2 regions of the Aneurinibacillus thermoaerophilus genome follow, and region 2 is predicted to be linked to the other one. Evidence: riboswitches for the same ligand, from Rfam matches in the RefSeq annotation. Region 2 holds a riboswitch; the other holds the start of a gene.
What was found. Region 2 has a riboswitch for S-adenosylmethionine ahead of K3F53_RS09730 (homoserine dehydrogenase). Riboswitches for the same ligand answer to the same signal wherever they lie in the genome.
Positions count from the first base shown of each region.

Region 1: linked by a shared signal. The riboswitch ahead of metK (methionine adenosyltransferase) and the one ahead of K3F53_RS09730 (homoserine dehydrogenase) in region 2 are both predicted to bind S-adenosylmethionine.

Region 1 covers NZ_CP080764.1:3,314,499-3,318,930, forward strand. The annotation lists gene K3F53_RS17075 (sensor histidine kinase) at 1-946, opposite strand, end outside; gene metK (methionine adenosyltransferase) at 1,139-2,347, opposite strand; SAM riboswitch class I at 2,501-2,651, opposite strand; gene K3F53_RS17085 (hypothetical protein) at 2,733-3,215, opposite strand; gene K3F53_RS17090 (S41 family peptidase) at 3,356-4,432, opposite strand, start outside.
Region 2 covers NZ_CP080764.1:1,862,854-1,867,285, forward strand. The annotation lists gene speD (adenosylmethionine decarboxylase) at 1-286, opposite strand, end outside; gene K3F53_RS09725 (non-ribosomal peptide synthetase module) at 467-1,054, opposite strand; gene K3F53_RS09730 (homoserine dehydrogenase) at 1,245-2,543, opposite strand; SAM riboswitch class I at 2,639-2,753, opposite strand; gene K3F53_RS09735 (DUF1002 domain-containing protein) at 2,866-3,729, opposite strand; gene K3F53_RS09740 (YbjQ family protein) at 4,068-4,382, opposite strand.

The sequences.
Region 1 (4,432 bases), 1.5 Mb from region 2:
CAAGCCTTACTTCCACATGGCGGGCTTTTGCATGCTTTGCTGTATTGTTTAGCGACTCCTGAATTAAGCGGAATACGGCGACTTCAATCGAATTCTGCAGGCGGCATTCCGGGGTAAGCAACGTAAGCTTCGTCTCGATCCCATGCCGCTTCTCATATTCCTCAAGGTATTTACGAAGCGTCGGCACAAGTCCTAGATCATCGAGTGCCATCGGACGCAGATCAAAAATAATCTTTCTTACATCCATAAGGCTTGCCCTTGTAAGTTCTTTTAATAACCTAAGCTCTACCTTAGCTTCGTCAATCCGATTTTGATTAAGCATTCTCTCAACGATTTCGCTCCGCAAGGTAACATTGGCCATCGATTGCGCCGGACCGTCGTGAATATCGCGCGCCACTCGCTTCCGTTCTTCTTCCTGGGCCTGAATGATCTGAATTCCCAGCAGCTGCTGATTCTGGGCTGACTCCAGCGCAATCCCCACTTTCCTTAAGTTGCCCTGCAGGTAGTTTAGCACAATTCCCATCTGCGCAATCAAGTTTTCCGATTTCTCTATGGTGCTTAAAATGCTGCGGTGGCGCCGCTCCAGCTCGTCCCGCCGCTGCCTGAGATGGAGCTCCTTATCCCTTGAGAGCGACAGCTTAATCTGCATCTGGCTGGCTTGCTCATACGCTTCGCGTATTTCCGCCTCACTATATTGGTGGAAACTACGGCTAATACTAGCCAGCTTCTGGCGCGCCTTTCTCGCCTGCAGTTCAAGTTCATCCGTCTGGCTAATGACCCATTCGATTTCTCTTTTTAGGGCTTCCAGTTCGAGGCTGATATAATTGCTTTCTTTATGCGCGTTTTCCGCGATATCAAAAATCTTTTCCCTACTTTCTTCCACCGACGAAATCGTCTTATTCATGACCTCATCAAGCAGTTGAAAATCAATGTTCGCCTCGGTCACGTACATCCCCTCTCTATCATTAGCCAATAAGTACCATTCGAATTGTTACCTTCTACGCTTCTCTTCCCTACTGGTTGACTTCCTTTATAGGCAAGAAGAACAAAAACTCTTTTCCTATTGTATCATTCATCCCACATAAACAAAACAAGACCCACACACTATTGATGTGTTGGGTCTTTAGTCTTATTTTTATTAGCGAGCGGAAAGTTCAGAAGCTTCTTTCTTAAGAATTTCTGCCTTATCCGTTCTTTCCCATGGAACATTTAGGTCATTGCGACCAAAATGTCCATACGCGGCAGTTTGACGGTAGATCGGTCGACGCAAGTCAAGCTGTTTGATAATGCCTGCTGGACGAAGATCAAAATGTTTGCGCACAAGCTGAACAAGAATTTCTTCATCCACCTTGCCTGTCCCGAATGTATCTACATTAATGGATACAGGCTGCGCCACCCCAATCGCATAAGCTACTTGCACTTCACACTTCTCCGCCAACCCCGCGGCCACAATGTTTTTCGCTACATAGCGCGCCGCATACGCACCGGAGCGATCCACTTTGGTCGGGTCTTTACCGGAGAAAGCGCCGCCACCATGACGAGCATATCCACCATATGTGTCCACGATAATCTTGCGTCCGGTCAATCCAGCGTCACCCTGCGGTCCACCGATAACGAAGCGACCTGTTGGATTGATAAAATACTTCGTTTGCTCATCGAGGAACTCGGCTGGAACAACCGGCTTAATCACATGTTCTTTCAGATCCTTCTGGATTTGCTCAAGCGTTATGGACGGATCGTGCTGCGTAGAAATAACGATCGTGTCCACACGTACTGGTTTGTTTCCTTCATATTCAATCGTTACCTGCGTTTTGCCATCCGGACGCAGGTAGCTCAACGTTCCATCTTTGCGGACTTCCGTCAAACGACGGGACAGTTTATGAGCAAGAGAAATCGGAAGCGGCATCAATTCTGCCGTTTCGTTGCAAGCGAATCCAAACATTAAGCCCTGGTCGCCAGCACCAATCGCTTCAATTTGCTCATCTGTCATTTGTCCTTCGCGCGCTTCGAGCGCCTGGTCAACCCCCTGCGCAATATCAGGAGATTGTTCGTCAATAGAAGTTAGAACCGCGCAAGTGTCAGCGTCAAAACCGAATTTCGCGCGAGTATATCCGATTTCACGAATCGTTTCACGAACCACTTTCGGAATATCTACATAGCAGCTTGTCGTAATCTCGCCCGCTACAAGCACCATGCCTGTTGTTACGGATGTTTCCGCCGCTACACGAGCGTTTGGATCTTTTTCAAGAATCGCATCAAGAATGGCATCGGAAATCTGGTCGCAAATTTTGTCCGGATGGCCCTCCGTTACCGATTCCGATGTGAAGAGATGACGGCCTTTTTTCAGCGCCATGTTCACGTACCTCCTTATAAACCATGAATATATAGATGGTCTTGGTTAAGATACGGTACTCCCTTCCCAAACGTTGTCGCAAAGCAGTAAAAAACCTTTTCCATTATTTTATCCTGGAAAAGGGTCATCTTTTTACTCATTCTTTGCCCTTTATCTTCCAGAATCAAGTATGTATCCATACCTGTTCTGCTGGTTAGCACCGTTCATCGCGCCGGGAACACTTGTCCGCGCTAGCTCGTTGCGCGATGTGGTTGCCGGGCTTCATCGGGCCAGTCCCTCCGCCTGCTCGGGATACAAGGGTCTTCCGTTCTCAATGAGCATATCTTATTTAGGTTTGGATGTCAATAAAGAAAAATACTTGGTTGTTCGTTCGACCGTGCTACCGAACTACATATTCACCGCGGATCATAATGTCCGCCGGGCCTTTTACAACTTTGAGGCCACGGCCGTCATCGCGCGGCAACAACAAATGGTGATTGGCTGGTACCGGCTCGCCCTGCGTAATGTTCGTGCCTGCGGTCAAATCCGGGAGACCATACCCTTCGCCCGGCGGCGTATGAGCGACCACTTTTCCGGTCCGAACAATAAATTCCGTGCCCGCATAGCCAATAATCGTCTTTCCTGCCGGAACTTTTTCCACGATCAGCTTCGCCGCAGCCGGTGTCTGCGTGTCGCTTGCCGGTTTGCCGGGCTGGGATTTCACCACATTCAAAATCTCCTGCTTTACTTTCTCCACATAGCTCTTCGTTACAACCGGATCTGCATCAGAGCCGGGCTCAGGCGTAGCTGCCAAACCGGTGGACACCGCCCCGATCACCAAGGCCAACGCGGCACCTGCCAATCCATATCCCCATTTTTTCATGTACATTCCTCCCTGCGTATACTGATCTAAGGGAAGAAGCCGGGCATCTCTCCCCGGCTTTTCCATCCTCCCAATTACGGTATAAATGGTTATCTAATTGTATATACGCCCGGGAAGGAATTTTGTTGTGAATCCATGCTTTACTTTACATAAACGAACAGATTATCCCCTCTCGTTTCGACAAGGATGGACGGAAAGTCGCTGTCCAATTTTTCAAGCGAAAGCCAGAGGACACCTTTTTCGTTGCGTACATATGCATTATTTTTGCTCGGATATTTGCGCACAGTTTCACCACAGCGCATGGTCGCTATTTCCTGGGACGCATCCCAATAAACTTGGCAACCATACAATTGGGCAAACGGGCGAAGCGCGATAAACCATTTGCCATCGATTTTTTTCGCAACGCTTTCGCCCGCAGGAATACCAGCCACCGAAGCAGTCCCGTTCGAATGTAGAACAAGAGCAGTGGAACCATGCAAATACGAAATCGCCTTGATAACCTGCTCATTCGGGTTTTCTACGATAATATCCGGCGTAATGCCGTGCCCGTTGATCTTCCGAAGTTTCGGGGAGAAATACTCTTCGATCGTCAGCTTTAAAATCCCGCCTTGTTTCAACGGTACCAATTCCTGAACCGTGCCTTTGCCGAATGTTTTGGTGCCGACGATTTTGGCAACATTGTAATCCTGTAGCGCGCCTGTCAGCACTTCGGACGCGCTGGCCGTTCCTCCGTTTACAAGGACGACAACCGGAAGCGAGATCGCTCCGGATTTGGCCATAATCGCCGTTCGTTTGCCGCTTCGATCTTTTACATATACAAGCGCGCCTTTATCGATAAATTCATCGGCAATTTCCAGCGCCGCATCCAGGTAGCCGCCGCCGTTGTCGCGCAAGTCAAGAATCAACCCCTTCATCCCGTCCTTTCGCAGCTTGGCGAGATGCTTGCGAAACACTTCTGCGCTATTTTCAGAAAATGTGTAAAGCACCATATATCCAATTTTATTGTCCAGCATGACACTATCGACCGGCGAGAATTGCAGCGCCTCACGCATGAGTGAAACTATCTGCTCCTTTCCCGCGCGTTTAATCGTAAGTTCTATGCTGGAACCGACTTCACCTTTCATCCATTCCGTAACCTGCTCGATAGACTGCCCGGCAACCCGCTTGCCGTCAACAGCAATGATTTCGTCACCTGCCCGCAAACCAGCTTTTGCCGC
Region 2 (4,432 bases):
CGATCGCAAGTTCCGGATCAACCGTCTCGCCACACGTGTAGCAATCGAGCGCAGCAAACCCTTTTTCCGGATATGTATGAATCGAAATATGGCTTTCAGATAATAGAACCAGTACTGTTGCCCCTTGCGGTTCGAATTGCTTCGATTGTACGGACAAAACCGTAGCACCGCAGGCCTCCGCAGCTTCAACAAGATGATGCTGCAAAAACTCCGCACTGTTCAACTTTTCAAAATCGACACCCCAAGTATCAATCGCAACATGTCTTCCGAAAGTAGAATATTCCACTTTTCGGTCCCCCCTCCTAGCAATTTTGTGTTGAAAATCTCGCTAGGACCTACGTCATTCACTATATTTCGAGGAGAAACTTCCTTGAGTGAATCCTGGTTCCTAATCTTTTCACAACAAAGAAGATAGCATGTTTCTAAAAAATTTGCAACAGTTTCTTATGGATACTTGGGAAACTTTTTACGCTTCTAATACAAACAATTGATGAGAGAGCGTAGCTAACTGACGATCCACCTCTTCCGTTGGCAAATGTGCTGCTTGGCGTTGATTGCGAAAATCGAGCAACTGATCAATATGCACCCTAAGCCATGCGATTTGATCTTCAGCGCCCTGCGCTTCGTATAGACGCTGCAAGTCTCCTACCGTATCCCGGTATTCAAAGACAAGCGTTTCGCTATCTCCTTTCCGTTCGATAATTTTCATAACTTTCCCTTCTTTGTAATGATAAATCATCGTATACGTTGGATATACCCGATAAACGACAGCGTCCCCTTTAAAGCGGCGCACAGCCTGGCGCATTTGGTTCGCCAATTTGGCGTCCCGAATAGTATACCTGCCCTCAAAAGTGTACATATTTCCGATCAGTTTAAAGGATAGGGGGATTTCTTTTTCCCTATCAAACAGTACGATTTCCTTTTCACCATTGTCATACACTCGAACTTCTGTCTCAAACTCTGCACATTGAAACATTTCGATAAAAGATTGCAACTGCCAAGTACTTAATTCAAGCACAAGCTTCTTGTATTCGGTGGCTACTCGTTGAGCCATACAAATCTCTCCCATATATTTTTTCCTATCGTAATTATTATACCGAAAAGCTATATCTATTCTCCAATCGCTTATACAATAGAAAAAGTAAGGATAGAAGAGAAACAAAAAGATAATTTCGCTAAATAGCTGTTGATTCTTGTCTATATCCGTTATATTATGAAAAATTACATTTTTGTTTACCTGACATTTATTTTACCAGTACTGCGGCATCTTCTCTTGCTGCGCTCAGCCGTTCGTCTAACACCGGGCGAAGCTTGAGTTCCGCCTGTAAGTCGTCGGCCAATGCTTTCAACGCGTACACATCCGGATTGCTGATTACGGCAGCTACATGTACTTCGCTCCCACTGCTAACTGTTTCCACCGCGTGCAAAAACCCTTCTCCACCTGATAAAAAGGAAATCAGACGAATTTTCTGACTGTCATTCGTTTGTTTTGAAAAGGTAAAGAACGCCAGCACCACTTTTTCCACACCTGTGCTTTGCTCCACGTCTTCTCTCATGAGCCCCTCTTTATCGGGTGTAAATGTCCAACCACGAACAATGTTTAACATATCTTCCACAATCGCGCTTCCTGTAGGCAGCGCTCCTGCTCCCTTTCCGGTAAATGATACATCTCCAACTACATCGCCGGTAATAAAAACACCATTGCATTCATTTTTAACTCCGGAGAGTGGATGAGCGTACGGCACCAACGTCGGCACAACCCGTAAGCAGCATCCTGCGTCCGTGCGTTCTGCGGAAGCAAGCAACTTAATACGGTATCCCAGCTTCTCACATACTTTCATCTCTTCACCGGTTATGGACGCAATTCCTTCGCGCTCCTGTTCCAGTACCGGGGTGTCGGGGCCGAAGCACAGATTAGCTATAATCTGAATTTTGTTAAATGCATCATACCCTTCTACATCCGCCGTAGGATCAGCCTCTGCAAAGCCAAATTCCTGTGCCTGTTCCAGCGCTTCTTGATATGTGAGTCCTTCTTCTTCCATCTTGGTTAAAATATAGTTGGTCGTACCGTTTAAAATACCGTATACACGCGTAATCCGGTTTGCCTTTAATAGCTGGCTTAACGCATTTAAAATTGGAATGCCGCCACCTACGCTCGCTTCGTATAGGAGCGAAACACCATTTTTGTCAGCCAGCCTGTGCAAATGTGTGCCATAGGCAGCGATCATTTCCTTATTCGCAGATACAACGTGGCACTTCCGTTCAATCGCTTGCTCGATATAACCGAGTGCGGGGGAAATCCCGCCCATCGCATCAATCACAATCTCCGGATTTTTCTCCCAAATGGTTTCGATCTCTGTAGTCAAAAGTTCCCGTTTTACTTTCACGCGGCGCGGCTTTTTAACATCGCGCACCAGAACGCCTACCACTTCAAACTTGACCCCCGCCTGCTTTTCGATTCGTGTAGCATGTGTATGTAAAATCGTCATAACTCCTGAACCGACTGTACCCAACCCAAGTAACGCAATTTTCCAAGTTTTCATAACGTATCCCTCCCAAAATCTATAACCTGCGAAATAAAAAACCCTCTTCCAGAGAAGAGGGCTGTTGGACCATATCGATCCGCAACACGTTCCTCCTCTCATCTGCCAAAGCTTATACACAAGCTTTGATGGAATTAGCACCTTTCAGGCTTTTGCCTGCGGTTGCTGAGGTTTCATCGGGCCATTTCCCTCCGCCTCTCTGGATAAGAGTTTTCCGTTTCGTTCGCTATTTAATTGATTTAAAAATTATACTATCGTGTTTTTCCGCGAATGTCAAATATTTGTACAAGCTTTTTTTATGGTTTTCCGCCAGAGATTCAAGCTACTTGAACCAAGAGAGAATTTGCTCGATCAAATGTTTCAAAAATAAAAGCATTTCCTGTACGAGCGATTTTGCTTCCGGGTTGTTATTCAGGAACTCTTGAATTTTTCCTTTATAGCTTGAAACCTGCTCCAGCGTTTTGTTCCAGTCAATATCTAAATTTTGGATTTTACGTAGAATGCTGACGAGGGATTCAATCTCCGCGTCGGAAAGATTCAGTCCCATCTGATCCGCTACGCTGCGAATCATTTCGCGCAATTGGTCGTCAGACAATTTACTCGTCTGTTTGGCCAGTTCCGCTTTCAGGCGTGTCAGAAGCTCAGCCGCTTTTTCTTTATCGCCGATCGTCTCACCGATTTTCGCGGTGGTGACCATCTCTTCGTTTGCCACTTTTTTCTGCGTTTCATCAATTTTTTTCCCGGTTACCGTTTCATACGCCTTCATAATTCCTGTCAGCGCAGCCGTGCCAGACACCGGGAACGGGGCATCAATTTTTACAATCGCGTCTTTTACACCCGCCGTCGCCAATGCGTTTTCGTACATGGCTTTGCTAACCCAGGTAATATTGTTTGTTTCAACCACAATCCCCTTGCCAGGTTCAGCGATTTGAATCATCGCCGACGAAATGGCACGGGTACCGATCACGCTTTTACTGAGCAAACCTTCCAGATATTTATGCTCCTCCGCGTTAGTGACGGTAATTTCTTGCGCGTTCGGCGCATTAAACCTGCTTTTGATTTGTTCTTTCTGCGCCGGTTTTAAATCCTGGCCAAGCGTGATAATGGTGTCACCCACCGCAGCGTCCGCATACGCGGTCGCAGTCGTCAGGATAAAAAGAAGTAGGGCTAAAAGCAGCCTCCTCACTTCTATTCACTCCTCCCCATCTGAAATGATATCCCATCTGAATTATAGCACAGAGAAGAAAAACAGCCAGAGCTGTGCGCATATACATGCGACAATGGAGTCATTTCACCCGCGCAGCGCCGACTCCATCAAGAGTTCCCTGTTTCTAACCAACAATTATGTCGGTTAACTAACTTACAGCCAAACTATAATCGGTAAAAACAAACAAGTCAACTCCCTAAAGAAGTGGTGGTTTACTCTCAAACACGATACAATATGTTATTTATCGTTTTTATATGCGTATATGCGGTAGCGAAAAAGAGGGTGTCCCACCACTTTTGGGGACACCCTCATAGATCTTATCTTACTTTTACCGCTGTTCCTGTAGCGATACACATCATCATACCATCGCGCAACGTTTCAAAATCTAAATCTACCCCAACAACCGCGTCGGCTCCCATCGCTCGCGCTTTATCTGCCATCTCTTTCAAAGCAATTTCCCGCCCCTCCGCGAGTTTGCTTTCATACGCGCCGCTACGACCACCGATAATGTCTGTAATCCCGGCCAAAAAATCCCGTACCACGTTTGATCCCATGATGGCCTCGCCTGAAATCACACCCAGGTACTCCTGAATTTCTCTTCCTTGAATCGTCGGCGTTGTCGTAATGATCATACCATGATTCCTCCCTTAACAAGTGTGCGCCTTACAAAGCGTTCACTATG